Regions from separate parts of the Pseudomonas sp. HS6-2 genome, predicted to be linked through region 2. Evidence: riboswitches for the same ligand, from Rfam matches in the RefSeq annotation. Region 2 holds a riboswitch; the other holds the start of a gene.
What was found. Region 2 has a riboswitch for thiamine pyrophosphate ahead of ACOKS3_RS15280 (TenA family protein). Riboswitches for the same ligand answer to the same signal wherever they lie in the genome.
Positions count from the first base shown of each region.

Region 1: linked by a shared signal. The riboswitch ahead of thiC (phosphomethylpyrimidine synthase ThiC) and the one ahead of ACOKS3_RS15280 (TenA family protein) in region 2 are both predicted to bind thiamine pyrophosphate.

Region 1 is NZ_CM143906.1:565,766-580,554, reverse strand. It holds gene parC (DNA topoisomerase IV subunit A) at 165-2,423, opposite strand; gene ACOKS3_RS02595 (retropepsin-like aspartic protease family protein) at 2,434-2,952, opposite strand; gene ACOKS3_RS02590 (esterase-like activity of phytase family protein) at 2,949-3,935, opposite strand; gene parE (DNA topoisomerase IV subunit B) at 3,932-5,836, opposite strand; gene ACOKS3_RS02580 (YqiA/YcfP family alpha/beta fold hydrolase) at 5,872-6,480, opposite strand; gene cpdA (3',5'-cyclic-AMP phosphodiesterase) at 6,627-7,430, opposite strand; gene ACOKS3_RS02570 (DUF1249 domain-containing protein) at 7,516-7,968, opposite strand; gene ACOKS3_RS02565 (NUDIX domain-containing protein) at 7,959-8,576, opposite strand; gene ACOKS3_RS02560 (RsiV family protein) at 8,762-9,508, shown strand; gene cytX (putative hydroxymethylpyrimidine transporter CytX) at 9,477-10,760, opposite strand; gene thiC (phosphomethylpyrimidine synthase ThiC) at 10,852-12,732, opposite strand; TPP riboswitch at 12,887-12,993, opposite strand; gene ACOKS3_RS02545 (TolC family outer membrane protein) at 13,155-14,591, shown strand; gene waaA (lipid IV(A) 3-deoxy-D-manno-octulosonic acid transferase) at 14,642-14,789, opposite strand, start outside.
Region 2 is NZ_CM143906.1:3,280,050-3,294,838, reverse strand. It holds gene ACOKS3_RS15285 (Ig-like domain-containing protein) at 1-2,478, opposite strand, end outside; TPP riboswitch at 2,731-2,845, shown strand; gene ACOKS3_RS15280 (TenA family protein) at 2,877-3,524, shown strand; gene tenA (thiaminase II) at 3,527-4,186, shown strand; gene ACOKS3_RS15270 (hypothetical protein) at 4,200-4,394, opposite strand; partial or broken gene ACOKS3_RS15265 (MFS transporter) at 4,814-5,674, opposite strand; gene ACOKS3_RS15260 (DNA-binding protein) at 6,004-6,987, shown strand; gene ACOKS3_RS15255 (DUF6021 family protein) at 7,044-7,214, shown strand; gene ACOKS3_RS15250 (hypothetical protein) at 7,262-7,513, opposite strand; gene ACOKS3_RS15245 (DUF4142 domain-containing protein) at 7,538-8,038, opposite strand; gene ACOKS3_RS15240 (sensor domain-containing diguanylate cyclase) at 8,201-9,766, shown strand; gene ACOKS3_RS15235 (GNAT family N-acetyltransferase) at 9,771-10,277, opposite strand; gene dksA (RNA polymerase-binding protein DksA) at 10,388-10,795, shown strand; gene ACOKS3_RS15225 (MgtC/SapB family protein) at 10,792-11,505, opposite strand; gene ACOKS3_RS15220 (sterol desaturase family protein) at 11,888-12,361, shown strand; gene ACOKS3_RS15215 (bile acid:sodium symporter family protein) at 12,318-13,205, opposite strand; gene ACOKS3_RS15210 (Dyp-type peroxidase) at 13,398-14,279, shown strand; gene ACOKS3_RS15205 (aldo/keto reductase) at 14,370-14,789, shown strand, end outside.

The DNA.
Region 1 (14,789 bases), 2.7 Mb from region 2:
AGGCGGTCGCTACCAGGCAAACCGCAGTGATACTGATAGATATTCAATCGGGCACACGGCCACGCCGGCACCACAGGGGCACTATCATCCGCGAAATATCGGCCCGACTCCAGCATTTCTGCCTGGAACGGCGCTGAAATTGCCGTTCCAGACATTTCGTCGGATTATGCCGGCAGTTCCACCTGCAACCCGTCGACACGCTGGAAGCCGCGTGGCAGCTTGCTGCCGCGTCGGCCACGTTCGCCCTTGTAGTGCTCCAAGTCGTCTGGCTTCAGAGACAGGGTACGCTTGCCGGCTTGCAATACAAGGGTTGCACCCTCGGCAACCACCGCCAGATCGGTGACAAATTCTTCACGACTGGCGACCCGATCACCGGGCACACCGATGATCTTGTTGCCCTTGCCTTTACCCAACTGTGGCAGGTCGGAAACCTTGAACACCAGCAAGCGGCCTTCGGTGGTCACCGCCGCCAGCCAGTCCTGCTCGCGATTGGCCACCGGGCGCGGGGTCATGACCTTGGCACCGTTAGGCAAGCTGAGCAGGCCTTTGCCGGCCTTGTTCTTGGCCTGCAGGTCCTCGCCCTTGACCACGAAGCCGTAACCGGCGTCCGAGGCCACCACGTACAGTGCATCATCGTCTGGCAGCAGCACGCATTCGAAGGTCGCTCCAGGCGGTGGCGTCAGGCGCCCGGTCAGCGGCTCGCCCTGGCCGCGCGCCGATGGCAGGGTATGTGCGGCCACCGAATAACTACGCCCGGTGGAGTCGATCAACACGGCAAACTGATTGGAACGGCCTGCAGCAGCGGCCTTGAAGCCGTCGCCGGCCTTGTAGGACAGGCCGGTCGCGTCGATGTCGTGGCCCTTGGCACAACGCACCCAGCCTTTTTCCGACAGCACCACGGTGACCGGCTCGGTCGGCATCAGCTCGTTTTCCGACAGGGCCTTGGCTTCGGCGCGCTCGACGATTGGCGAGCGGCGGTCGTCGCCATAGGTTTCGGCGTCCTTGATCAGCTCGCTACGCACCAGCTTGCGCAGCTTGGCATCGCTGCCCAGCAGGGCCTGCAGCTTGGCCTGCTCCTTGAGCAGTTCGTCCTGCTCGCCTCGGATCTTCATCTCTTCCAGGCGCGCCAGCTGACGCAGGCGGGTCTCGAGGATGTAGTCGGCCTGAATCTCGGTGAGCTGGAAGCGCTCGATCAGGGCCTGCTTGGGGTGCTCTTCGGTACGGATGATGTGGATCACTTCATCCAGGTTGAGGAACGCGGTCAGCAAGCCGTCCAACAGGTGCAGGCGCTTTTCCACCTTGTCCAGGCGGTGCTGCAAGCGGCGGCGAACGGTGTTGGTGCGGAACTCCAGCCACTCCAGCAGCAGCGCGCGCAGGTTCTTCAGCTGCGGACGGCCGTCGAGGCCGATGATGTTGACGTTGACCCGGTAGCTGCTCTCAAGGTCGGTGGTGGCGAACAGGTGCTGCATCAGTTCGTCGGCATCGACGCGGTTGGAGCGCGGGATGATGACGATACGGCACGGGTTCTCGTGGTCCGATTCGTCACGCAGGTCGGCGACCATCGGCAGCTTCTTGGCCTGCATCTGCGCGGCGATCTGCTCCAGCACCTTGGCCCCGGAGACCTGGTGCGGCAGCGCGGTGACCACGATGTCACCATCTTCGACGCGGTACACAGCGCGCATGCGGATCGAACCGCGGCCGCTTTCGTAGATCTTCTGGATTTCCGCGCGCGGGGTGACGATTTCAGCTTCGGTCGGGTAGTCCGGGCCCTGGATGTGCTCGCACAGTTGCTCGATGGTGGCCTTGGGCTCGTCGAGCAGGCGCACGCAGGCGCTGGCCACTTCACGCAGGTTGTGTGGCGGAACGTCGGTGGCCATGCCCACGGCGATACCGGTGGTACCGTTGAGCAGGATGTTCGGCAGGCGCGCCGGCAGTACTGCAGGCTCCTCCAGCGTGCCGTCGAAGTTCGGCACCCAGTCGACGGTGCCCTGGCCCACTTCGCTGAGCAACACTTGCGAATAACGCGACAGGCGTGCCTCGGTGTAACGCATGGCGGCGAACGACTTCGGATCGTCCGGCGCACCCCAGTTGCCCTGGCCGTCGACCAAGGTATAGCGATAGCTGAACGGCTGCGCCATCAGCACCATGGCTTCATAACAGGCCGAGTCGCCGTGGGGGTGGAACTTGCCGAGCACGTCGCCGACGGTACGGGCGGACTTCTTGTGCTTGGCGTCGGCATCGAGCCCCAACTCGCTCATGGCATAGACGATGCGTCGCTGCACCGGCTTGAGGCCGTCGCCGATGTGCGGCAAGGCCCGGTCCATGATCACGTACATGGAATAGTTGAGGTAGGCCTGTTCGGTGAAGTCAGCCAGCGAGCGGCGTTCGACGCCGTCCAGGCTGAGTTCCAGTGAGTCGCTCATGCGGGCCTCGTCATTTCAGGTTCTGGCGCAGCAGCATGGTGCCGCCGCGCTGGGTAAATTCAAGTTGTTTCAGGGCGCTCATGCCCAGCAGCACGGTCTGCCCGTCCAGGCCCGGCACCACCAGGGCGCGCACATTCTGCAGGTGGATATCACCCAACTGCAGGCCATCCAGCCGGGTGCGGTAGCCTTCGGTACGGCCGTTGGCGGTGCTCAGCATCACCGGGCTGCCACGCTGCAGGTTCAGGTCCTTGGCCAGTGACTCCGGGATCGCCACATCGGTGGCTCCGGTATCGAGCATGAAATGCACCACTTGGCCGTTGATCGCGCCGTCCAGCACGAAGTGCCCCTGGCCATTGCTCAGCAGGCGCACTTCGATGAAACCGTCGCCATGGGACGATTGCACCTGGGTGTTCGGGTTGCGCTCGTGGTCTTCCCATTGCCCGAAGAAGCGCGTGGCAAGAAACAGCCCCGCCGCCCAGGCGAGGATCATCAGGACCTTGCCGGCGCGCTTGCCCGGTGGCTGGCTCATGGGGTGGCGCTCCAGCCGCCCTGCGGTGCCTCGAAGCGCCAGACGATCGGCCGGCTTTCGCCGTCGGCGCGATCACCGTTGTTGTTGTCCAGGCCGATCCAGGCGCCCTTGGCATCGATCACCAGCGCTTCGGCCAGGCCATACGGCTGGTCGTAGCGGCGTTCCGGCACCAATGCCTCGGCGGCGAACGACCAGCACTGCTCGACCTTGCCATCGGTGGCATCGCGCCGGCACACGCGGTAGGCATTGCGTTCGAGGGTGAACAGCTTGCCCTCGAACCAGGCGAGGTCGGCAAAGTCACGCGACAGTGCCCGGGGGTTGGGCATCTGCGGTGGCTGCATCTCGACCCCGGCTTCGCTCAGCAACACGCAGCTGCGCCCGCAGGTCCACACCGACTGCTGGCGCTCGATGGCCACCAGGCCGCGCCGCTCGCGCTCGGCCGCCAGCCACAGGCGATCACCTTCCGGGTTGATGGCCAGGCCTTCGAACAAGGCATTGAAGTTGAGCAGCATGCCGCTGGCACGGGCCTGGCGCACCATCGCCGGGTCGATCTTCAGCCACTCCGGCTCCCCCCCGGCAGGCAGTTGCAACACCGCCGCATGGGCCTCGCTGACCAGGTAGAGATTGCCTGCCTGATCGCAGGTGATGCCTTCGTAATCCAGCTCGCCACCGCGCACGTAGGAGGCCGCCCAGTTACGCGACTTCAACCCCCACGGCAGGCCGCTCTCGGGCACGGGGGGTGGCGTGAAGGTCAGCGGCTGCGCGCGCCAGACGGCGTCCTGCTGGTCGAAGCGGTAAATGCGGTCGTCATCACGATCGGAAACACCCCAGAGCCCGCCCCGGCACTCGACCAGGCCGGACAGGTTGCCGCCACGCATTCCCTCGATCGGGTGCTCGGAGGCCAGCTTCAGCTCCGGCCAGTTGCCCGCCAGGCTCGGCAAGGCAACCAGCGCCAGGCAGGCCGCGACCAACAGACGAATCAAACCAGTACCTCAGCCAGGTTGCCTTTGGTTTCCAGCCAGTTCTTGCGGTCGCCGGCGCGCTTCTTGGCCAGCAGCATGTCCATGATCTCGGTGGTGCCTTGCACGTCGTCCAGGGTCAGCTGGACCAGGCGCCGGGTGTTCGGGTCCATGGTGGTTTCGCGCAGCTGCGGCGGGTTCATCTCACCCAGGCCCTTGAATCGGGTGACCTGCGGCTTGCCGCGCTTCTTCTCGGCCACCAGGCGGTCGAGGATGCCGTCACGCTCGGCTTCGTCGAGGGCGTAGTAGATGTCCTTGCCCAGGTCGATGCGGTACAGCGGCGGCATGGCAACGTAGACATGGCCGGCCTCGACCAGCGGGCGGAAGTGCTGGACGAACAATGCGCAGAGCAAAGTGGCAATGTGCAGGCCGTCGGAGTCGGCGTCGGCGAGGATGCAGATCTTGCCATAGCGCAGTTGCGACAGGTCGGCCGCGCCCGGGTCGACACCGATGGCCACGGCGATGTTGTGCACTTCCTGGCTGGCCAGGACTTCGCCGCCGTCCACTTCCCAGGTGTTGAGGATCTTGCCACGCAGCGGCAGGATGGCCTGGAATTCCTTGTCGCGGGCCTGCTTTGCCGAACCACCGGCGGAGTCACCCTCGACCAGGAACAGTTCGGCGCGCATCGGGTCCTGCCCGGCGCAATCGGCCAGTTTGCCTGGCAACGCCGGGCCCTGGGTAATGCGCTTGCGCTCGACCTTCTTGCTGGCCTTGAGGCGACGGCCTGCGTTGCTGATGGCCAGTTCCGCCAGCTGCATGCCCAGCTCAGGGTGGGCGTTGAGCCACAGACTGAAGGCGTCCTTGACCACACCGGAGACGAACGCGGCGGCCTCACGGGACGACAGGCGTTCCTTGGTCTGGCCGGAGAACTGGGGTTCCTGCATCTTCATCGAAAGGACGAAGGTGATGCGCTCCCAGACGTCTTCCGGCGCCAGCTTGACGCCGCGCGGCAACAGGTTGCGGAATTCGCAGAACTCGCGCATGGCATCGAGCAGGCCCTGGCGCAGGCCGTTGACGTGGGTACCGCCCTGGGCGGTGGGGATCAGGTTGACGTAGCTTTCCTGAACGCTGTCACCGCCTTCGGGCAGCCACAGCAAGGCCCAGTCGACGGCCTCCTTGTTACCCGCCAGGCTGCCGCAGAACGGCTCGTCGGGCAGGCGCTGGAACTCGCTGACCGAGTCGACCAGGTAGGAACGCAGGCCGTCTTCGTAGTGCCACTCGACCTTCTCGCCGCTGGCCTTGTCCTCGAAGCTGACCAGCAGGCCCGGGCACAGCACGGCCTTGGCCTTGAGCACGTGTTTGAGACGGCTGATGGAAAACTTCGACGAATCGAAATACTTCGGGTCGGGGCTGAAGTACACGCTGGTACCGGTGTTGCGCTTGCCGACCGTGCCGACCACCTCCAGCTCGCTGGCCTTGAAGCCATCGGCGAAGGTCATCTGGTACTCGTTGCCGTCGCGCTTGACGCGTACGCGCACCTGAGTCGACAGGGCGTTGACCACCGAAATACCCACGCCGTGCAGGCCACCGGAGAACTGGTAGTTCTTGTTGGAGAACTTGCCGCCGGCATGCAGCTTGGTGAGGATCAGCTCAACGCCCGACACCCCCTCTTCAGGGTGGATATCCACCGGCATGCCACGGCCATCGTCGCTGACTTCCAGCGAGTGGTCGGCATGGAGAATGACCTGCACCGACCGGGCGTGGCCGGCCAGGGCTTCGTCGACACTGTTGTCGATGACTTCCTGGGCCAGGTGGTTAGGCCGGCTGGTATCGGTGTACATGCCCGGGCGTTTACGCACCGGGTCGAGGCCGGAGAGGACTTCGATGGCGTCTGCGTTATAGGCGCTAGCGCTGGGATTGGCCATGGATTCTCGTCGTCAGTCTGGTGAATGCAAAAAGATCAAAATACAGAAAAATCGAGCGCCGCATACTGCTGCCGGGCAATGCCGGCGAAGGCCAGCAGGCCTGGCATCTGCTCGGCAAAGCCCTGGAAACTGTGGTCGCCACCAGCCTGGATGCGCAGCGCGCAAGCCCGGTAATACTGCTCGGCGTGGCGATAGTCCAAAGTTTCATCGGCGGTCTGCAGCCACACTTGATAGCGGCCTGGGTCGGTCGGCGCCGGCACTTCCAGTTCGGCCAGGGCCTGCACATGGTCCAGGGTCAGCTCCCAAGTCTCGCCAGTGTAGTGGTTGCGCTGGGCACCCAGATAACCGTCGAAGCGCTTGTGCGGGGTGACTGCCGGGTTTACCAGCAAGGCTTTCAGGCCATGGCGCTCGGCCAGATGGGTGGCATAGTAGCCGCCGAGCGAACTGCCGACCAGCAGGGGCGCCCCGAGCTCGGCGATGGCAGCTTCGAGCTGGACCATGGCCTGGCGTGGGTGGTGGTGCAATTCCGGAACGCGCAGCTGCTGCGAAAGGCCCAGCTGCTGCATCACCGCCACGAGCTGGCGCGCCTTGGTGGACACTGGCGAGCTGTTGAAGCCATGGATATAGAGGATGGAACCCGACATGCTGCCCCCGGAATCTGTGGCTTCGCGCCCGATCGTGCGGGCGCAGGGACGCGCAGTGTAGCGCGTTCGCCGGGTTTTGGCGCCGGATGGCCAATTTCGCAACAATTTCTTCAAAAGGCTGAGACTGCAGCGCAGCCCGGGGCTCTTCAATATCCCGCGCTATTGAAGTCAAGTTTCACTTCAAAATCAGTGGCCCGCTCCACCCCAGTCTCCACTCGCCCATCGGCATGCAGGCGCAGCCAGCGATAACCCGGCTGTTCTTCGCTGACCTTGAAGTCCTCGCTACCCGCCGCGAACTGGATGCAGGTCGACGGCGTGGCCAGTAGCCTCAAGCCATCGCGCCATTGATCCCACTCCTGATGAATGTGCCCCCAAAGCAACGCCTTCACCTGTGGATAACCGCGCAACCGCTGCAACAATTCATCGGCATTGCGCAAACCGATCGGGGCGATCCAGGCGCAACCGATATCCACCGGCTGATGGTGACAGCACACCAGGCAATAGCGCTCGCCGGCCGAGGCCAGAGCATCATCGAGGGTCGACAACTGGTTCTGTTCAAGCAATCCATGGGTAGCGCCCTGCACCGCCGTGTTGAGCATGACCACGCGCCAGTTGCCGATGTCGGTCACCGACTGCACCAGCTCTGGCGCGACCTCGCTCATGGCCTTGGCTTCATCATGGTTGCCCGGCAACCAGCGAGTCGGTACGGCAAATTCGCCGGTCAGCTCTCGGAACGCTTCATACGACGCAACACTGCCATCCTGGGACAGGTCACCGGTGCACAACAGCAAGTCGACACGCGGCTGCTCGCGACGAACCTGGGCCACCACATGGCGCAGGCTGTCGCGGGTATTGAGGCCCAGCAAGGTGCCCGCCGGGTTGGCGAACAGGTGGGCATCGGTCAGTTGCACCACATGCACGGGCGCAGGGGAAGAGTCTGGGTGCGGCAACGGCCGTCTCCTCGAACGGGTACTGCGCGAATTATGGCGCTGGAACGGCTGCGAGCAAACACTCACACCCGAACCAGGTCACATTTCAGCGCACACTTGCCAATTCGTGACCACAGGCCAGGCAATGGCTGAGCCATTCGCCGAGGAACAGATTGAGCTGCGCCTTCTCGTCCGGCTGGTGCATGGCCTCGTTGGGGTACGGGTAGATGCTGCGCAGGCGGCGGGCATGCTCGGCGCTGACCACTTCGGCCATACGCGCATCGTGATACACCTGCACCTCCAGGTGCGGCACCGGCAGCCAGGGCAGGCTGTGCTCCTGGCGCACGCGTAAAGTAGTGGTGTACGGACAGGCCAGCAGCACATCGAGCACCAGCACGCCGAGCATCTGGTCGCCCTGGGTCATGCCGATGCGCCGCGAACTCTGGGTTGTACGCATATCAGGCAGCAGGCGCATGAGCCGGGCATAGTTGGCCTCGCAGGCTGCTTGCAGCCCGGCCAGATCAACCCGATAACGCTCACGCAAGAGGTTCACTTCCACATACCTCGAACTTCATCTTTGTTCAGCGCCAGCCACTGCAGGCTGATGATGGTCGCCGCGTTGCAGATTTGACCATCGCGCACGGCCTGCATTGCATCGTCGAACGACCACACGCGTACACGTATGTCCTCGCTTTCTTCTTCCAGGCCATGCAGGCCACCCGCGCCTTCACTGGTGCAGCGGCCAAGGTACAGGTGCACGTACTCATCACTGCCGCCGGGTGAAGGGAAGTAACGGGTGATCGGCCACAGGGCGCCTATCGCCAGCCCGGCTTCTTCTTCGGCTTCGCGATGCGCGACGTCTTCCAGCTCTTCTTCCCTGTCGATCAGCCCGGCAACCATCTCGATCAGCCAAGGGTTGTCGACCTTGCCCAAGGCGCCGACACGGAACTGCTCGATCAGCACCACCTCATCGCGCAGCGGGTCGTAAGGCAACACGCAGACCGCATCGTGACGCACGAACAGCTCACGGCTGATCTCACGGCTCATGCCACCCGCGAACAGCTCATGGCGCAGCTGCACCTTGTCGAGCTTGTAGAAGCCCTTGAAGCAGTTGGCCCGCTTGACGATCTCGACCGCCTTGGGCACCGAATTCAACCTGTCTGACATGGAAATCCTCATTACCTCAATTACCGCATCGCGCCATCCTACTCTGCACGGTTGCCCGTTTCACCCCTTTCCGGCAACCATTCGTGCACTCGGGACAGCACGCCTTCACTCTGTTAGCTTAGTGGCGAACTGAAGGCCGCGCAGACGGTCAAAGGCCGACTTTTCCCTGTTCTGCAAGGATCATCATGACACTTGTCAAACTGACTTCCGTGGCCGTGCTGGCACTCGCTCTGGGCGCCTGCCAGAGTCTGTTCGCACCCAATTACCGGACCCCGCTCGAGGTCAAGCGTGATGCCTGGGAGCACGTCAAACCCGGCTGCAGCGCCAGTGACTGCCCGCTGGTGAACATTGACACCGTGCACTTCCCGGCCCAGCCCAAGCTCGACGCCATCGTCGAAAAGCGCCTGCTGCAACTGACCGAAGACAATCAGCATGGCACCGCGCCAAGCACCCTCCAGGCCTACGAGCAGCAATACCTGGCCAGTGCCGACAAACGCAACAGCAGCTACCTGCAAGCCAAGGTACGCGAGCAGCATGACGGGCTGGTGATCATCGAGCTGTCCAGCTACCTCGACAGCGGCGGTGCCCACGGCATGCCGGGGCGCGGCTTCATCAACTATTCGCGCAAGCTGGACAAGGTGCTGACCCTGCAGGACATGCTGGTGCCAGGCCAGGAAGAAACCTTCTGGAAGACCGTGGAAGAGTCGCACCGTGCCTGGCTGATCAGCGTGGGCATGGACAAGGACGCCGAGTTCGTCAAGACCTGGCCCTTCAAGCGCTCGCCGCACATCGCCCTGACGTACGGCGCTGTGGTGGTGAAGTACGAGGTCTACGCCATCGCGCCCTACTCCATGGGCCACGTGGAGCTGAAGATCCCTTACCCACGCCTGAACGGCGTGCTCAAGCCTGAGCTGTTTCCCGGCCGCGGCTGAAACTCAGCAGGCCATGCAACCCACCTGCCAGCAGCAGTGCTGGCAGGGTAGCGCCCAGCTCCGGTGCCTTGGCGGCGATCACATGATAGGCCACCACACCCACCACCCAGGCCAGCAGCGCCTGCCAGTGCAAGCCACCGACCTGGGTCGGCAGACGACGGCGACGGATCACGTAGTGGTCCATCAGCACCACGCCGAACAGTGGCGCGAACACCGAACCGATCAGCAACAGGAAGTTCTCGTACTGGGCCAATGGCGCCAGCAAGGCGATCAGGGTGCATAGCACACCAATGGCCAAGGCAAGGTGCTCGACCTTCAGTGGCAACAGCACGCCAGTGGAAACGGCAGCCGAGTGAATATCGGCAAAGGCCTTTTCCGACTCGTCCAGCAGGATCAACAGCAGTGGGATACCCATGCCGGCACCCGCGAGGGCCAGCAGCAGCGCATTGACCTCGCCGCTGGCGGCAAAGGCCAGGGTGTACGCCACGCCCAGGCTCATCAGCCAGGTGTTGCCGATGAAGTAGCCCAGGACGGTTCCGCCGAATACATGTTTGCCGTTACGGGCGAAACGCGAGTAGTCGGCGATCAACGGCAACCATGACAACGGCATCGCAATGGCGATGTCGAAGCCAACGGCCAGCGACATCGAACCATCCCCGGCGCGGCTCCACAGCTCAGCCAGGTCGGCCTTGGCGAACAGGTTCCAGGTCAGCCACAGGCACGCCCCCAGCAGCAGCCAGATACCCCAGGCACGCAGCACCTTGCGCACGAACGCCAACGGGCCGCTGACCGCCAGCAGAGTGGCCAAACCACCGAAGCACAGCGTCCAGAGCATCGGGCTGTTCCAGGCACTGTCTTCGCCGAACGCCCGCGCGCCCAGCAGGCTGGCAGCATCGCGCATGACGATGATCTCGAAGGCGCCCCAGCCCACCAGTTGCAACAGGTTGAGCAGTGCCGGCAAGCGCGCGCCATGGCTACCCAGGCTCAGCTTCAAGGTGCCCATGGCCGACAGGCCGGTATCACTGCCAATGACCCCGGCAGCGCCTAGCAGCAGCACACCGACACCGGTGCCTAGGGCGATAGCCAGGACCGCGCCGGCCAGGCCAAGGCCAGGGGCCAGCATGGCACCGACCTGCAGGACCATCAGGCCGATGCCCAGAGAGAACCACAGCGAGAACAGGTCACGGGCGCCAAAGATGCGCTGGTGGGTGGGGACCGGGTAGTCGGGGGAGAATTGGCTGGGTGATGTCATTGTTATATTCGCAGGAAGAATTGATGAGACATTGGCCACCCCTTTGTGGGAGCGGCGAACCGCCGCTCCCACAAAGGGAATGGTGGCGTTCTTACACTTTGTGGTAGAGCTGGCTGCCTTCCTGGCGGAACCGTTCGGCCTGCTCGCGCATGCCTTGCTCGACCGTCACGTCCACGGCCTCGATCTTGGCCGCGTATTCGCGCACTTCCTGGGTGATCTTCATCGAGCAGAATTTCGGCCCGCACATCGAGCAAAAGTGCGCAACCTTGGCCGATTCCTTCGGCAGGGTCTCGTCGTGGAAGGCGCGTGCGGTGTCCGGGTCCAGGCCGAGGTTGAACTGGTCTTCCCAGCGGAATTCGAAGCGTGCCTTGGACAAGGCATTGTCACGAATCTGTGCGCCCGGATGGCCCTTGGCAAGGTCGGCGGCATGGGCGGCGATCTTGTAGGTAATGATGCCGGTCTTGACGTCATCCTTGTTCGGCAGGCCCAGGTGCTCCTTGGGCGTGACGTAGCAGAGCATGGCGCAACCGAACCAGCCGATCATTGCCGCACCAATCCCGGAGGTGATGTGGTCGTAACCCGGAGCGATGTCGGTGGTCAGCGGGCCGAGGGTGTAGAACGGCGCCTCGTCGCAGCACTCCAGCTGCTTGTCCATGTTCTCCTTGATCAGCTGCATCGGCACGTGGCCGGGGCCTTCGATCATGCACTGCACATCATGCTTCCAGGCGATCTTGGTCAGCTCGCCGAGGGTTTCCAGCTCACCGAACTGGGCGGCGTCGTTGGCGTCAGCGATCGAGCCTGGGCGCAGGCCATCACCCAGCGAGAAGCTGACGTCATAGGCCTTCATGATTTCGCAGATCTCGTCGAAGTGCGTGTACAGGAAGTTCTCTTTGTGGTGCGCCAGGCACCACTTGGCCATGATCGAACCACCACGACTGACGATACCGGTGACCCGCTTGGCGGTCAGCGGCACGTAGCGCAGCAGCACACCGGCGTGGATGGTGAAGTAGTCGACGCCCTGCTCGGCCTGTTCGATCAAGGTGTCGCGGAACAGCTCCCAGGTCAGGTCCTCGGCCACACCATTGACCTTTTCCAGCGCCTGGTAGATTGGCACTGTACCGATCGGCACGGGCGAGTTGCGGATGATCCACTCGCGGGTTTCGTGGATGTGCTTGCCGGTGGACAGGTCCATGACGGTGTCCGAGCCCCAGCGGATGCCCCAGGTCAGCTTGGCCACTTCTTCCTCGATCGAGGAGCCCAGGGCACTGTTGCCGATGTTACCGTTGATCTTCACCAGGAAGTTGCGGCCGATGATCATCGGCTCCACTTCCGGGTGGTTGATGTTGGCCGGAATGATCGCTCGGCCACGGGCGATTTCCTGGCGAACGAATTCCGGGGTGATTTCTTTCGGGATGTTGGCACCGAAGCTGTGGCCGGCATGCTGATCGTCGAGCAGGCCCGCAGCGCGTGCTTCCTGCAGCTTCATGTTCTCGCGGATGGCCACGTATTCCATCTCGGCGGTGATGATGCCCTGGCGGGCGTAATGCATCTGCGAGACGTTGGCGCCAGCCTTGGCCCGGCGCGGGTTGCGCACGTGGGCGAAGCGCAGCTTGGCCAGCTCGGCATCGTTCAGACGCTGCTGGCCGAAGTCGGAGCTCAGGCCGCCCAGGCGCTCGGTATCACCGCGCGCGTCGATCCAGGCCGAACGCACATCGGCCAGGCCCTTGCGTACATCGATGATGACGTTGGGGTCGGTGTACGGGCCGGAGGTGTCGTAGACCAGTACCGGGGCATTGCTTTCGCCGCCGAAGTCGGTCGGGGTGTCGTCCAGGCTGATTTCGCGCATGGGCACACGGATGTCCGGGCGCGAGCCTTCGACGTAGACCTTGCGCGAACGCGGGAACGGTTGCACGGACTGCTGATCGACTTGCGCCGATTCGCTGAGGTTGATCGTTTTTTCTTGTTTGGTCATTACAGGCTCTCCAGACGGCTTCCTAGCAGTGGAATGTCGGGGTGAACCTGAAAGACGTGGACGCACCCTTGATGGGTGCAGTGCCGGATATGGGGGTGCCTGAAGCTGCATGCAGCTGCGACATTCCCGGACCTGGCACAAGAGGCTCCCCGGGAAGGCGAGCAATCTTGTTCCCTACGCAGGCGCTAACCTGATCAGGTTCAACGGGATCCGCACCTCTGCGATCTCAGCCTTTGCTTCAAGGCACCCCGACAAGAACATCCGCAGTCTAGACTGGAGTGGTCGGCAAAGCCAAGCGGGTAAAACGCAGGGGAGATGAAAGGCACAGCCTATGATTGTTGACGGGTGCGCATGGCACTACACTGGCCCGTCGCTCGATACTCAACAGTTCAGTAATTAAATTTCGTACAAGGATTGCCTCTATGCTGCGCAAACTTTCACTGGCGATAGCCGTGTCTTGTGCGTCCAACGGAGTGGTCTGGGCAGCGGACATGCCCACGACGGTAAAGACCGATCTGGTCAGTGTTTACCAGGAAGCGGTCGACAACAACGCCGATCTTGCTGCCGCCCGTGCCGATTATGGCGCCCAGAAAGAAGTCGTGCCGCAGGCCCGCGCCGGCCTGTTGCCAAACCTCTCGGCCGGTGCCGAGATGCAGAATACCCGCACCAAGCTCGACCAGCCTTCGACGACCATCAACCGCAGCGGCAACAGCTGGAGCGCGACCCTTTCGCAACCGATCTTCCGCGCCGATCGCTGGTTCCAGTTGCAGGCTGCCGAAGCGGTCAACGAGCAGGCGGCACTGCAACTGTCGGCGACCGAGCAAAACTTGATCCTGCAGACTGCGCAGAATTACTTCACCGTGCTGCGTGCCCAGGACAACCTGGCGGCGACCAAAGCCGAGGAAGCGGCGTTCAAGCGTCAGCTGGACCAGTCCAACGAACGTTTCGACGTCGGCCTCTCCGACAAGACCGACGTGCTGCAGTCGCAGGCCAGCTACGACACCGCCCGGGCCAACCGGATCGTCGCAGAGCGCCAGGTACAGGATGCCTTCGAGGCCCTGGTCACCCTGACCAACCGCGAATACAGCTCGATCCAGGGTGTGGTCCACACACTTCCGGTGAAGGTGCCGACTCCCAACGACGCCAAGGCCTGGGTAGAAACCGCTGGTCGCCAGAACCTCAACCTGCTTGCCACCAACCATGCCGTTGCCGCCGCCGAAGAAACCCTGCGCCAGCGCAAGGCCGGCCACGCTCCGACCCTCGATGCGGTGGCTCAGTACCAAAAAGGCGACAACGACAACCTGGGTTTCAGCAACTCGGCTGCGCTGCCCAATGTGCATTACAGCGGTGACGTGGAGCAGACCACCGTCGGCCTGCAGCTGAACATCCCGATCTACAGCGGTGGCCTGACCAGCTCGCAGGTGCGCGAGGCCTACCAGCGCTTGAGCCAGAGCGAGCAGCAACGCGAAAGCCTGCGCCGCCAGGTGGTGGAGAACACCCGCAACCTGCACCGCGCGGTGAACACCGATGTGGAGCAGGTGCAGGCGCGCAAGCAGTCGATCATTTCCAACCAGAGCGCCCTGGAAGCCACCGAGATCGGCTACCAGGTCGGTACCCGCAACATCGTCGACGTGCTCGACGCCCAGCGCCAGCTGTACACCTCGGTGCGCGACTACAACAACAGCCGTTATGACTACATTCTCGACAACCTGAGCCTGAAGCAGGCGGCCGGGACCTTGAGCCCGCAGGACCTGCAGGACCTCAAGCAGTACCTCAAGCCGGACTACAACCCGGACAAGGACTTCCTGCCACCGGACCTGGCTGCAGCGGCTGCCAAGAACTTTGAGCGCAGGCCTTGAGGCAGGTGTTGGCGCTTCGCGGGCACGCCCGCGACGCGCCAACACCAGAGTCAGCCAAGAAACTTGCCCAGCCCATCCAGCAAGCGCTGCAAGGCGCCCTGGTTGGCCCGCATCACCGCCCTGCCCGCCTCGCCCATGCGCTGCGCATCCTGGGGCAGCTCGATCAAGCGACGCACCGCCTCGGCCAGCCCGTCGGCA
Region 2 (14,789 bases):
CACGCCTTCCTCGAAGTGCACATGCACTGGGTGGCTCCAGCCGTTGCCACCGTTCTTGATCTTCCACACTTCCAGGGTGCCGTCGCCGCTGAAACCGCCCTGGGTCGCTTCGCTGGCCAGCTGTGGCGCGGCGGAGATGCGCCGTGGGTCCATGCTGTAGCCAAATCCGCCGTCGGTCTTGATGGTCCAGGGGCTGGTATCGGTGCCGTCGGAGCGGCCGAAGATGAACTCGCGGTGGCGGGCAGCCTTGATTTTGGCCTGGTCGGCCACGGCGGTGCGGTCGATGGTCAGCGGGATCATCTTCAGGCCTTCGGCCTTGCCCGGCTTGGCCGGTTCATAGGCGCTCGGGTCCATGCTGAGGTCCTGGCCGCTGTAGGGCTGCACGATCAGTTGCATGACCTTGCCGACTACCGGGTCGCCCTTGTCCCACTCAGGCCCGCTGCTGGTCTGCTGGATCACCGCCTTGTACTTCTCGGACAGCACATCGGCCAGCGAGATAGGCTGTTTCGGGCCCTTGCCGGTTTCGTGCTCCATGATGTTGACGATATACAGCTTGTCGCCGACCTTGATCCCGTTCTTGGCGAAGTTGATGATGATGTCGTAGCGCTCGGCGATGCCTTGCAGCGGCAGGATGGCGTTGTTGTCGTCGGTCTTGCCGTCGCCGTTGAGGTCCATGGTGCCGTCGAACGGCACGGCGTGTTCCATGATGTTACCGTCGTTGCCAATCATGTGGAACGGCACGCGGGCATACGACACGTTGGAACCGGACGGCCCCTTGAACTCGCCACCGTTGCCGGCGATTTCACGCACCACGGCAAACTTGAAGTAGCGCGACACCGAGCCGTTGAGGATACGGAAGCGATAGGCGCGGGCGCGGACCTTGAGCTTGGGCTGGTACTGCCAGTTGACCAGCACCTGGTCGCCGAGGAAGCCGTCGGTGTTGAAGGGGTTGAACCACAGCTGACCGTTCTGATCCCAGGCTTTGTCGGCGATCACCAGGTTGACGTCGTAGTCGCGGTTACCCCAAGGCATCGCCGAGCCGCTGGGGAAGCGCAGGTTGACACCGTCCTGCAGCGCTTCGTTGCCGCGGTCGATGGCGCTGTAGTAGTTCATCATCACGGCGTTGCCCTTGTAGACGTTCTGCGCCGTGAAATCCATCATGTGGTCGTGGAACCAATGGGTACTCATGGTTTCGTGCCAGTCGCCACGAATCTTGATGCTGCCGTTCTCGCAGGTCTTCAGCCCCGGGTTGGCGTCGTTGACGTAGAGCGTTTCACCCGGCGAGCAGGGGAATGCGGCGCGCGGGTCTTCGGCACGGGTGTTGATGGTGTCGTAGCCAGCCAGCTGGATCGGCCAGCGGTAGTCATAGTACTGGCCAGGGAAGAAGTAGGCGTTGGCGAAGCCATCGCTCTCGGCCGGTGAGTGACCGTTATGCTCATGGGTGGAAATGGTGTGCAAGCCGAAGCCGGCGTTGGCTGCCGGGTCGATCGGCAGCGCGTTGTAGTGGCGCATCAGCACCGGTTGGCCATAGCGAACCATCAGCAGTTTCGGCGGAAAGGTGCCGTCGAAGGTCCACAGTGACTTGTGGTTCTGCAGCGGGAAGTTCGGGTGGAAGCGGGTGTCGATGCCCTTGGTGGTGCCGAGGGTGTTCGGGATGTCCGAGGTCTGGTAGTACAGCCCGCCTGGCGCGAACTCACCGACGGCATAGTTGTGCAGTTGCTTGCGGTCACGCAGCCCCTGGTTGATGCGCGCACCTGCCTGCGCAGTCTTGAACACTGCCTGGGGGTAGAACTCGTTCCAGCGCTGGTGCGACCAGCCTTTTCCTGGTGGCCGGCCTTCCGCTGGCGAGCCGACCGAGTTGCGGTTCAGGAACAGCTCGATCTGCGCCTTCCACGGGTTGCGGTCGAGGGTGTTGGCGTACTGGGACGGGTACGGGTACAGCCCCGGCTGCTTGAGGAAGGCCTCCAGGGCATTGCCATTGGGGCTGCTGCGGGCGACCACGTTGGGGTCTTGAGCAGGTTCCGGGCCCAGAGTGGGGACCGGGAAGGTCAGCGAAGGGGGCGGCAGATTGGGGTCGAGTTTTTCCGGGCCGAATTCCTCGAACAGCAGCAATTGCTGGGTGAACGGCTGCGCTCCAAACAACGGGCTCGGCTTGCCGTTGGTAGGGTAATTGCGTGATGTCTGCAGGGCGGGCGGCAGCACGTTGTCGACGCGGTTGGTCTGCCGAGTACCGTACAACCCGTTTTGCAGCTCCAGCGAACCTTCGTTGGCTTCAGGCAGGTTGAACAGGTTGAGCAGCGACGGGGCGGGGTCTGCCGGCTGGTCATCGTAATGCGAGGGGTCTGTCGGCGGCGGCTGGCTGACATCATCCAGCGAAGAGGCCATGGCTGAGATCAGCCCGAAGCTGAGCATCAGCGCGGTCACGGCAGACAGTTTGAAGGCGTGGCTGTTGGGGTGGATCACGGCAGGTGTTTTCATTGCCTGGTGCCTCGCTCACGGCTAAATGGCTATGGGCCATCAATGGCGTATTGCCGGGTTTTGATGGCCTGAGCAACGGCTGTGCCAACAGATGTTTCGGTAATACTTTGTCAAACAACTCCTTGCGGCGCCTGAGGCGCGCTAAATAACGGGGTGTCAAGGACCGGGTCTAGGCCCCCGAAACTGGGCAGGGTTGGGGCCCAACTCTGGTGATGGAGTGGGTGACAATTGGTGATGGGGGCTGTATACATGTTGCCCACCAAGGGGAGCCCGGCAACGGGCTGAGAAACCGCTGACAGCTGCAGCGCGGTGACCCTTCGAACCTGATCCGGATAATGCCGGCGAAGGGATGGGACAGCCGAACCTGCCTTTTGCCGGCCTCACTGCGAGGCCACACCATGACCGAACGCTTCAGCGAAACCCTGCAACGCCAGAACCAGCCGACTTGGTCGGCCGCCGTCGGCCACCGTTTCGTCACCGAACTCTGTGCAGGCAGCGTCGCCGACCCGATCATGGTCCGCTACCTGGTTCAGGACCACCGCTTTCTCGACAGCTTCCTGACCCTGCTCGGCGCCGCCATCGCCACCGCCGACACCTATGAAGCCCGCCTGCGTTTCGGCCGCTTCGCGGGGATGATCTCCAGCGACGAGAACACCTATTTCCTGCGTGCGTTCGAAGCCTTGGACGTCAGCCCGGCGCAGCGCACCGAGCCTGCAGACACTGCACCTACCGCCGGTTTCAAGGCCATCATGCGCGAGGCCGCGGCCACCCGTTCCTATGCTGCCGCGCTGGCCGTGCTGAACGTTGCCGAAGGCCTTTACCTGGACTGGGCTCTCAAGGCACCCAAGCCGTTGCCGGCCAACTTCGTCCATGCCGAATGGATTACGTTGCACGACAACCCGGCATTCTGTGATTTCGTGGCGTTCCTGAAGTCCGAACTGGACCGTGTCGGCCCCCAGGAGGCCGCATTGGCCAGTGATTTCTACGCAAGGACCGTTGAACTGGAGCTTGCCTTCTTCGACGCCATTTACACCGAGGAGGCTTGAGCATGGATATTTTCGAGCGCTTGAAGGCTGCTACTGCCGGCCAGTGGAACAGCTACGTCGATCACGACTTCGTGCGGCAGATGGGCGAGGGCACCTTGTCGGAACAAGCCTTTCGCACCTACCTCATCCAGGACTACCTGTTTCTCATCCAGTTCGCCCGCGCCTGGGCCCTGGCCGCCTACAAGAGCCGACTGCCGGCGGATATCCGCGCCGCCCAGGCCGGCCTGGCGGCGATTCTCGACGAAACCGAACTGCACCTGCGCCTGTGTGCACGTTGGGGGTTGTCGCAAGCCGATATCCAGGCAGCCCCCGAGCACCAGGCGACCGTGGCGTACACCCGTTACGTGCTCGACTGCGGCGCGGCCGGTGACCTGCTCGAACTGCATGTGGCGTTGGCACCGTGCGTGATCGGCTATGCCGAGATCGGCCGCACGCTGGCGGAGCGCATTGGTGATCTGAGCGACCACCCGTACCGGGAATGGATAGGCGAGTATGCCGGCGAGGGCTACCAGGGCGTGGCCGCGGCGGCGCGCAAGCACCTGGATGAACTGGCGGCACGGAGCATGACCGAGCAGCGGTTTGGGGAGCTGGCACAGATCTTTGGCCAGGCTTCGCGGCTGGAGGCTGATTTCTGGCAGATGGGGCTGGATGGCGTTGACTGAGTGCCGGTTGGCTTCAGTCGGGCTGTTTCATTGAGGTTTTGTGAATTGCCGTGCACATGTACCGCACGGCGATTCGATCGCGTTCGGGCAGGGTGCGGTAGTGGTCGATGAGGTTGACCTCTTCCTTGTTCAGGCGACGCAGGAACAGGCGCTGGTTGAATGACGTGAAAGCACGGAGGATGCGGATCAGAACGGAATCGATTGCCATGGAATCGCCTTGCATGGTTGTGGGCTCTCTTCCGTGAGATTTTCCCTGCTTTGTCAGGGTAAAGGCGAAGTCTAGCGATCTGGGTCAATGTTTCAAGTGATGGGGCTGCTGCAGGCAGCCCAAGCTTTTCTCAGCCGGTGCTCATTTGCGTTTTCGCTTTCTGGGTTGAATGGGGGCTTCCTCGAACGCCTCTGGCGGTGGCGGCGCTGCGCGAACGTTGAATACGCGGCAGATGACGTACCAGCAGATGGCTACTGACAGGTTGTAGGGAAAGAGCACTGCCCAGAACGGTAGTTGCCAGTTCTTTTTGCCTTGCATTTCTCCGGGCTCGCCGGTGCGCCAGGGGGCGTAATGGTTCCAGGCTTCTGCTGGTGTGAGGCATATGGCGTGTAACGGTCTGTGCCACCAGTTGGGTTCGCCTGGAGGAGGGAGTTTGTCGGGGCCGTGGTCCATGAGATCACCAGCAGGCCCATGAAATAGGTCGCCCACAAGGCCAAAGTGCCGAAGCGGTAGCGCTCGCTGAACAGCTGGCGAGCCGGGGCCTTGTGCTGCACGGACGGTTCGCTGACGGTAAAGCGGGTGCCTTCGGCGAATCGCCCGCCGAGTTTGGCCAGGGCTGCGGCAATCTGTTGTGCCGGCGCCTGGCGGGCCGCCAGGAAGCGGGCGGACTCCGGCAGCAGCCACAGCAACAGGGGCAGCAGCGCAAGCGGCAGCACGCCGCCGGCCAGCAGCACCGACTGCCAACCGTGCTGGGGAATCAGCCAGGCTGCGAGAAACCCGCCCAATCCCGAGCCCATGTTGAAGCCGGTAAACATGACGGTGATCAGCAGCGAGCGGCTGCGCTCAGGCAGGTATTCGGACAGCAGGGTGGTGCTGTTGGGCATGGCCGCGCCCAGTGCGATGCCGGTCAGCAGACGCAGCACCGCCAGCTCATAAGGGGTGCGGGCGAAGGCGCAGGCCAGGCTGAGCAGGCTGAAACCGGTGACGGCAATCAGCAGCACCTTCTTGCGCCCCAGGCGGTCGGCGTAGGGGCCGGCCGTGAGAGCGCCGAGGGCCAGCCCGACCATGCCAGCGCTCATCACCGGGCCGAACGCTGCACGCGACAGCCCCCAGTCCTGCATCAACGATGGGGCGATGAAGCCCATGACGGCCACGTCGAAGCCATCGAACAGCACGATCAGAAAGCACAGCGACAGGATCAGCCACTGATAGGGCGAGACAGGGCGGCTGTCGATCCAGTCTTTGACGTCGACGCTGGCGTCGACAGAGGGCTTGAGCATGGGGGATCACCTTTTGTTCTTGTAGTGGTGAGTAGTCCGGATGGAGAACCACCGCGCCGGATTTCGGCGGCAGGTGACTGTAAGGCGCGCCTGGCCGCGAGCGCCTCTGGGAAATGCTTAATGGGATATCGAATCTGCTTATCGGCGACGTTTCGCCGCCGGCGTACCGGCTGCATCGATCAGCTACGGGGAGCGCTGTTTTTCTAATTAACATGCGATAAGCCGTGATTATTAAGCCTTAGATTTAACTTGAAATATTGCCAGGCAAGGAACAAAATTCTTACGTAATTACATGGTACGTATCATGTTACGAAATCGTAGGAGCAATCATGGCCCGGGGCGGTATCAACAAGGCGGTAGTGCAGCAGGCGCGGCAGGTGCTGATCGCCCGGGGCGAGTACCCCAGCATCGATGCGGTACGTATCGAGTTGGGCAATACAGGCTCGAAGACCACCATCCATCGCTACTTGAAGGAGCTTGAGGGGCAGAAGCCTGTGGCCCTGCAGGGGCAGGCTGCCCTCAGCGATGCGCTGACCAAACTGGTATCACAATTGGCTGCGCAGGTGCAGGAGGAAGGCGACGCCCGTATCGAGCAGGCCGAATGCGCGTTCAACGAGGAACGCGAAAAGCTTGAGGCGCGGTTGCAGCTGGCGCAGCAGGCACTGGCGGCCGCCCACCAGCAACAGCAGATCCAGGCTGCTGCACTGGCTGCCGAGTCGGAGCGCCTGGTGACTGCACAGAACTCGCTGCAGGCCGAGCAGTTGCGCAGCGCCAGCCTCAATCAGTCGCTGGGCGAACTGCAGGTGCGCCTGACCGACAAGGACGAGCAGGTCCGCTCACTGGAAGACAAGCATCGCCACGCCCGCGAAGCGCTGGAGCATTACCGCAGCGCCAGCCGCGAACAGCGTGAGCAGGAGCAGCGTCGCCACGAAGCGCAGACCCAGCAGTTGCAAGTGGAGCTGCGTCAATTGCAGCAAGGCATGATCGTCAAGCAGGACGAACTCACCCGCCTGCACCGCGATAACGAGCGGATGCTCGGTGAGCATCGCCAGGTCAACAGTGAGTGCAAGGTCAAGGATGAACTGCTCGAGCAGCGCGACTCGCAGATCCAGGGCTTGCGTACAATCCTCGCGCAGGCTCAAGGTGCCAGCGATGAAATGCGCCGGCAATTGCAGGTGCAATCGCAAAGCCTGGAAGACAAACGCGCGCAGTGTGCCGAGCAGGGCAGGCAATTGCAGCACTTGCACGATGAACTGGTTGACCGTGATGAGGCGCTCAAGGCCTGCCGCGCACAGCTGAAAGCGGTCAATTGAATCAAACTTCCTCAGCTGCCTGTGTTCTTCCGTAGACATCACCGGGAGAGCGCAACATGAACAAGCCAGAGCAGCATCGACAGGGGCCGCATTCCTCAGAGCAGGCGAGTAAAAAGCATGATCTGGGCTTCGACCCGGATTCGCCCGACCTTGAAGATCCGCAAGTCGACCCACAAGGGCCGGCCAAACCGCCCAGGGATGACGAGAAAGCCAACACCAAGCCCTGATGCAACACGCCCCATCGCCAGCAACTGGACGATGGGGCGGCTGTCATTCAGCTCTCAACTTGCTTGGCCGCTTCGACCCCTGATGAAGACAGCTTGATCGGATAGCTCATGCTGATTTGGTGATCATCACCCACCGCCACGCTACCGTCCTGGATCAATCCATGCTCCTGGAGCGTCTTGAGCATGCCGGCCACGGCTTTCTCGCCGCGGTAGTTGTCCAGTAGTTCCTTGCCCAGGCCGTGCGGGTGGGCGTGCAGCAGGCGAGTGAGGATTTCGCTACGCAGTGCATCATTACTCATGTGTGGCCTCGTGTGCTGGGACGGTCACTTGCCGTGGGTAGCCTGGAGTGCCTTGGCCTGTTCCAGGTGGTGCTCCAGGGTCGGCAGTGTTTCGCTGGCAAAGGCCTTCAGTTCAGGCTTGTCGGAGGACGCCGCTTCCTTCTTGAACAGTTCCACGGCCTTTTCGTGGGCGTCGACCTGGTTGTTTACGTACGACTTGTCGAACGACTCGTCACGCCATTCGAGGATCATCTTCTTCACCTTGTCGGTCAGCGTGGCTTCGTCGGGAACGCTGATATCCAGTTTGCGGGCAATGTCGCCAAGTTTCTGGTTGGCCTTGGTGTGGTCGGTGACCATCTGCTGGGCGAATGTCTTGATCTCGGCGTTCTGACTTTTTTCCATGGCCAGGTTGCCAGTGACCGTTTCGGCGATCCCGGCCTCAGTGGCGGCCTCGACAAAATCATCGGATGTCGCGGCCAGTGCCTGCAGCGACGCCATGCCCAGCACCAGCGACAACCCAGCGCGTTTGATAAACAAATTGCTCATGCCTGACTCCTTGATACCGGTGGCGCGACCTCAGTGTCGCGTACGGTTGAGCCGGGCTTGTTGGCAAAGGTTTAGTTTTTCTTGGCACCGGGCGACCACCGTGAGGCACCTGAGTGCTGAACTATAGTCAGAGGTGGCATACGCTTGAGGGCAAGGACTTCCATGAGTGCAGCCAGAAAACAGGATGACGACGGGCTGTTCGCGGCCAGTGGCGAAGGGCGTGCCTTGGTATTGTTCCGCCTCGTCCTGGCATTCATGGCCATGATGATGCTGGCATTCGTGCTGGTCGAAGGCTGGCGAACCTGGCGTGATTACCGGCTCGCTTTCAGCACTGCCGAGAACATGGTCAGCAACCTGGCCAGGGCCACCAGCCAGCATGCCGAAGACGCCATACGCCAAGTGGACGCGATCACCGCAGCGCTTGCCGAGCGTCTGGAGGGTGATGGCTTCGATCATCTTGACCGCCCACGCCTGCATGCATTGCTGGCCCAGCAGATGGCGATCATGCCGCAACTGCATGGCCTGTTTATCTACGCACCGGACGGCAGCTGGATCGTGACTTATCACGACGCGATACCGCCCAATGCCAACAATGCCGACCGCGACTACTTCATCTATCACCGTAGCCATACCGACCGCAGCGTGCACATCGGCTCGGTGGTGCGCAGTCGCACCACTGGCGACCTGATCATCCCCATCTCGCGCCGGCTCAATAATCGCGATGGCAGCTTTGCCGGGGTATTGCTCGGCACCATCAAGGTGGACTGGTTCGTGCGCTATTACGGTGATTTCAAAATCGATGAAAGGGGCGCGCTGGTGCTGGCCAAGCGCGATGGCACCATCCTGGTTCGCAGGCCGTTCGTGGAGCAAGTAGTGGGACGCAGCCTGGCCAACAGCGAGGTGTTTCGCAACCACCTGCCCTATGCCAACGAAGGCCTGGCCGAGGCGGTGGCGGTGATTGACGGGACCCCGCGGCTGTATGCGTACAGGGCATTGTCGAGTTATCCGCTGGTGGTGGAGGCGGGCCTGTCGCGGGAATCGATCATCGCGCCCTGGCGGCAGGATGTGATCAAGTCGGTCTCGGTACTGTCGCTGTTGTTGGCCGGCCTGGCTGCGTTCGGCTGGGTGGTGCTGCGCCAGCTGCGCGAGCGTATCGCCATCGAGCGGGCGCTGCACCAGGCGCACCAGACCCTCAAGTCACTGGCCCTGACCGATAGCTTGACCGGGCTCGGCAATCGCCGGAGGCTGGATGCAGTGTTCGAGGCCGAACTCAAGCGGGCTCGGCGCCAGGGGCGTCCGGTGGCGCTGGTCATGCTCGATCTGGATTACTTCAAGCTCTATAACGACCGCTATGGCCACCCAGCCGGCGATCAATGCCTGCGGCGCTTTGCCGAGCTCTTACAGCAAGCGTTGAAGCGGCCTGCGGACCTGGCAGTGCGCTATGGCGGTGAAGAATTCACCGTGTTGCTGCCTGACACCGATGTAGCAGGCGCCGAACTGGTTGTCGAAGAGATCATGCAGTTGCTGCGCCGCCACGCGATCACCCACGCCGGTAGCCCGTTGGGAGTGGTATCGGCCAGTGCCGGGATCGCCGTTGGCTATCCGACACTGGATGCCAGCACGCCAGAGAGCCTCATGGCGGCGGCTGACGCTGCGTTGTACCAGGCCAAACGGCAGGGGCGTGATGGTTATACGGTGGCAGCCGCGTTGGCAGAAAGTACCGAATGACTGCTCAAGCCAGAGCCAGGCGCATTGCACACCGCCCACTCAAACCATGCGCACGCTCTGTTGCCAGAATGCCCTGCAGTCTTGCGTCAAGCTGCTGATCATCGAGCACTTCGAACCCGTATCGGGCATAGAAGGGGCCATTCCAGGCTACTTGCGCAAAGGTAGTCAAAGTCAGCGTCAGGACACCCCGATCTCGCGCCACGGCACATGCCTGGTCGAGCAACTGCCTGCCGATACCTTGCCCCTGCAGCTGCAACCGTACCGAAAGCTCGTGAACATGCAGCGCTTGGCGTTCCAGGCTCATGCACACAAAGCCCAGGACCTGCCCATGGTCATCCTCGGCCAACCAGCTGCCATGATCGTCAATGAAGGCCTTGTGCGCCATTTCGTCCAGCCCCTCGGCATTGGCCAGCCAGGCCAGTTCAGGCAGCCGCAAGAATGCGTGTGCGGCGGATTGCTCGACTGCAATCAACTGGGCGATGTCAGCGGGCAGGGCGGGGCGTATGTGCATTGGATGTTCCTCCGTGGACGGGCAACAGTCTGCGGTGAGCTGGGCGGGACTTGCAATGAATGGGTTATAACGTAACATTTGCAGTTTCCCAGCCACGTGAGACTGCCTTGATGACTGAAGAGGAACTGCTGCGCCAGGCTCCTGCAGCCTACATGAACGAAGTCCAACAGCAATTTTTCCGCAAGTTGCTGCTTGGCCAGCGCTTCGACCTGCAAGCGCGTATCGACGAGGAGTTCCAGGCCCTGCGCGAGCAGGAAGTGCACAGCGACCCGGCTGACATCGGCAGTGCCGAAGAGGAACGGCGGTGGCGGCTGCGCTCGCTGGAGCGGGAAAAGAAACTGCTGGACAAGATCGACCAGGCGTTGGAGCGCCTGGCCCGGGGTGAATATGGCTGGTGCGAGGAAACCGGCGAGCCGATCGGCCTGCACCGCCTGCTGCTGCGCCCTACGGCAACGCTGTGCATCGAAGCCAAGGAGCGCCAGGAGCAGAAGGAGCGGCACCTGCGCGAAGTGCGTTAGTCCGCTGCCAGCGCCTGGGCCTGCAACTGCCAGCGCACCGAGCTGATGCCTTTCTCCAGGCTCACCCGACCCACCAGCCGCTCCAGTTGCGCCGGCGCCTGCGGGTTGCCGAGCAGTTCTGCGCGCACTTCCAGGCGCGCCGGGTTGGCCAGGTCTTCACTGTGCAGCGATTGCAGGCGCAGCTGTGGGTCGCCCAGGCTGTGCAGCATCAGGCTGCGCACCTGGATCTCATCTTCGGCGCGGCAGACGATGCGCACCTCGAACCGTTGTTCGACCTCGCTGGCGGGCAGCACCTCCTGGCGGTCGAGACGCTGGGCGATATCGCGCAGCAGGATGTTGGCACACAGCACCATCAGGCTGCCCAGCGTTGCCTCTAGCAACAGCCCGAGGCTGCACAACACACCGACCGCCGCGGTGCACCAGAGCGTGGCGGCGGTGTTCAGGCCACGCACATTGAAGCCATCGCGCATGATGACCCCGCCACCGAGAAACCCGATACCCGACACCACGTAAGCGGCCACCCGCGAGGCATCGTTGGGTGCCATGCCAGGCACTGCCTGGGTCATCAGCACGAACAGGCAGGCACCGGTGCTGACCAGCGCGTTGGTGCGCAGCCCGGTCAGGCGCTGACGCAGTTGGCGCTCGGCACCGATCAGAGCGCCGAGCAGCAGGGCAATGCCGACGCGCAGCAGAAAGACTTTCCAATCCATAGCAAACCTCTTCCACGGGCACACGCCCGCACGGTTGAATAACCAGAAAATGCGCAGGACCACGAAAGGGAAGAGGGGAAAGCCTTCAAAGGCTGAAGAATTCCACCGCCTGGCCAATGGCGAGACAGTGGCAGGAAGCTGCCGGACTAGCTCGCCGTGTGGGCCTGTCGCAAGCGACTGGGGCTACTGTCCAAAGCAGGACTCCTGTTCAGGGATGCGAAATTGCGTCGCGGACCTTACGCCGCCGTCCACGCCGGGTCAAGGGCAGAAACATGACAAGGGATTCATCAGGAAATGCCCTACAGCAGGTCACGCCTGCATAGAAATAAACCTGGGTAATCGGTACCCTTGCGCCATTCTCCGCCATACCCCGGACCGTTACATGCTGTTCAATCTCGCCGTGCTGCTCGGCACCCTGGTGGCCATGGAAGGTGTCGGCACGCTGGCTCACAAGTACATCATGCATGGCTGGGGCTGGTGGCTGCACCGTTCGCACCACGAGCCGCAGCTGGGCATGCTGGAAACCAACGACCTGTACCTGGTGGCCCTGGGGCTGATCGCCACGGCGTTGATCGCCCTGGGCAAGGCCGGCCATGCGCCCTTGCAGTGGGTGGGCGCTGGCGTGGCCGGGTATGGCGTGCTGTACGTGCTGGCCCACGACGGCTTCTTTCACCGGCACTGGCCGCGCAAGCCGCGGCCGGTCAACCGCTACCTCAAGCGCCTGCACCGCGCCCATCAGTTGCACCACGCCGTGAAGGGGCGTACGGGCAGCGTGTCGTTCGGCTTTTTCTATGCGCCGCCGCTGAAAGTGCTCAAGCGCCAGCTGCAGGCGCGGGTGCCACGCGACCGCGGCTGACCCACCAGCCAAACCCTGCGGCGGTGAAGAACATGATCAGGCTGTACAGCGCGGCTGGCACGGCCATGGTGGCGTTGTTCAGCAGCGAGGGGCTCAGCGCCAGGGCGATGGCCAAGGTACCGTTATGGATGCCGATCTCCATGCCGATGGCGATGGCCTGGCGCTTGGGAATGCTCAGCAGGCGCGGCACCCAGTAGCCGAGAGTGAGACTGATCAGGTTGAACACTAAGGCTGCCAGGCCCACCACCGGGGCATATTCGACAACGGTCTGCCAGTCCTTGGCCAGCGCCAGCACGATGGTGAATGCCAGGAACAGCGCTGCCACCAGCTTCATCGGTTTTTCCATGCGTGCAGCAAATCGCGGTGCCCAATGGCGGATCATCATGCCCAGGGCCACCGGCAGCAGGACGATGGCGAACACCTGCATGACCTTGGCGAATTGCAGCGGAATTGCCTGATCCGATGTCATGAACCAGGCCAGCGACAGGTTTACCAGCAGCGGCATGGTCAGGATCGCAATCAACGAATTGACCGCCGTCAGGGTGATATTCAGCGCCACATCACCATGGGCCAGGTGGCTGAACAAGTTGGCCGTGGTGCCGCCCGGGGACGCGGCCAGCAGCATCAGGCCGACCGCCAGCGCCGATTCCAGGCCAAAGCCATTGGCGATCAGGAAACATACCAGTGGCAGCAGCAGGAGCTGGCAGCACAGGCCAACCACCACCGGTTTCGGGTATTTCACCACGCGGGCGAAGTCGGCCAGTGTCAGGGACAAGCCGAGACCGAGCATGATGATGCCCAGTGCCAGGGGGAGGAACGCAGTCAACAAGGGTGAGGCGGTCATGGGCAGGCACTCGGGCAAGGGATGCAGGCAGTCTAGGCCGGCCTTGCGGGCCGGCTGATCGCAATGCGCCAGTACTTGGTAACCGTTTATTACCGGATTACTGGCAGACCTTGACGCACAGCGTCTCCCTGCCGCGTTGCGATAGGCGCCCCAGCGCAGTAGCATTCCGCTTTTGCCGAGGATTAGTCTGTCATGCCGTTCCAGCAAGGTCTGCTTGCCACCCCCGTGCCGGCCCACGCCCGTCACCTGTTCTTCGCCCTGCAGTCGCCCGAGGCGCTGCCTGCCGTACTGGATGTATTGCTGCCGCAGGTGGATGGCCAGAACCTGATCCTCGGTATCGGTGCGCCGTTGGTAAAAGCCCTTGGCCGCGACATCCCTGGCCTGCGCGCCTTCCCGCAGCTTGATGCCGCGGTGGAAAACCCGAGCACTCAGCACGCCCTGTGGTTGTGGCTGCGCGGCAACGAACGTGGCGACCTGCTGCTTCAGGCCCAGGCACTGGAACAGGTGCTGGCCCCGGCATTGCACCTGGCTGACAGCGTCGATGGCTTCCTGCACCGCGGTGGCCACGACCTGACCGGTTACGAAGACGGCACCGAGAACCCGGTGGACCAGGATGCGGTGGATGCCGCCCTTCTAGCCGGCGGGCAGCCAGGCCTGGCCGGTTCCAGCTTCGCCGCTTTCCAGTTGTGGAAGCATGATCTGGAGTACTTCAAGTCGCTGCCTCAGGCTGACCAGGACAACATCATCGGCCGCCGCCTGAGCGATAACGAAGAACTCGATGACGCGCCCGCGTCAGCTCACGTCAAGCGCACCGCCCAGGAAAGCTTCGAGCCGGAAGCGTTCATGGTGCGCCGTTCGGTCGCCTGGGCCGACAGCCGTGGCGCAGGCCTGGCGTTCGTCGCACTGGGCCACAGCTTCGATGCCTTCGAAGTGCAGCTGCGGCGCATGAGCGGCCTGGAAGATGGCATCATCGACGGCCTGTACCGCTTCAGCCGGCCGCTGACCGGTGGCTACTACTGGTGCCCACCGATGACCGAGGCGGGTCTGGACCTGAGCGCATTGCTGCAGGCCTGATCACAAAATATCCAGATACACAATCACCTGCCAGCGCAGGGGAGAGCGGCTAGCCTTGAAAGTTTCCGACTTATTGGCGGGAGCCTTGCCATGTTCAAGCGTCGCGATGTCCTACGCGCTGGTGCGGCGTTGGGGTTGGTAGCCGCCAGCCCTTGGCTGCATGCCGCCAGCTCCGCTGGGTTGCTGACGCGCAAGGTCCCCTCCACGGGCGAGGCCTTGCCGGTGATTGGTGCTGGCACTTCCGGCAGTTTCGAGGTCGAGGCCGGCTCCACCGAGTTCCAGCAGCTCAAGGTGGTGCTCAAGGCATTCTTCGACGGTGGCGGCAAGGTGATCGACACTTCGCCCAACTATGGCGGCGCCGACAGCGTTCTCGGGCAGTTGCTGGAGGAGGGCGGCTGGCACCGGCAGTGCTTCATTGCCACCAAGATCGCTGCCGACAGCCGGGCCGATGCCGAAGCGCAATGGGCCGGCACGCTCCGGAGCCTGCGCACTGACAAGGTCGACCTGCTG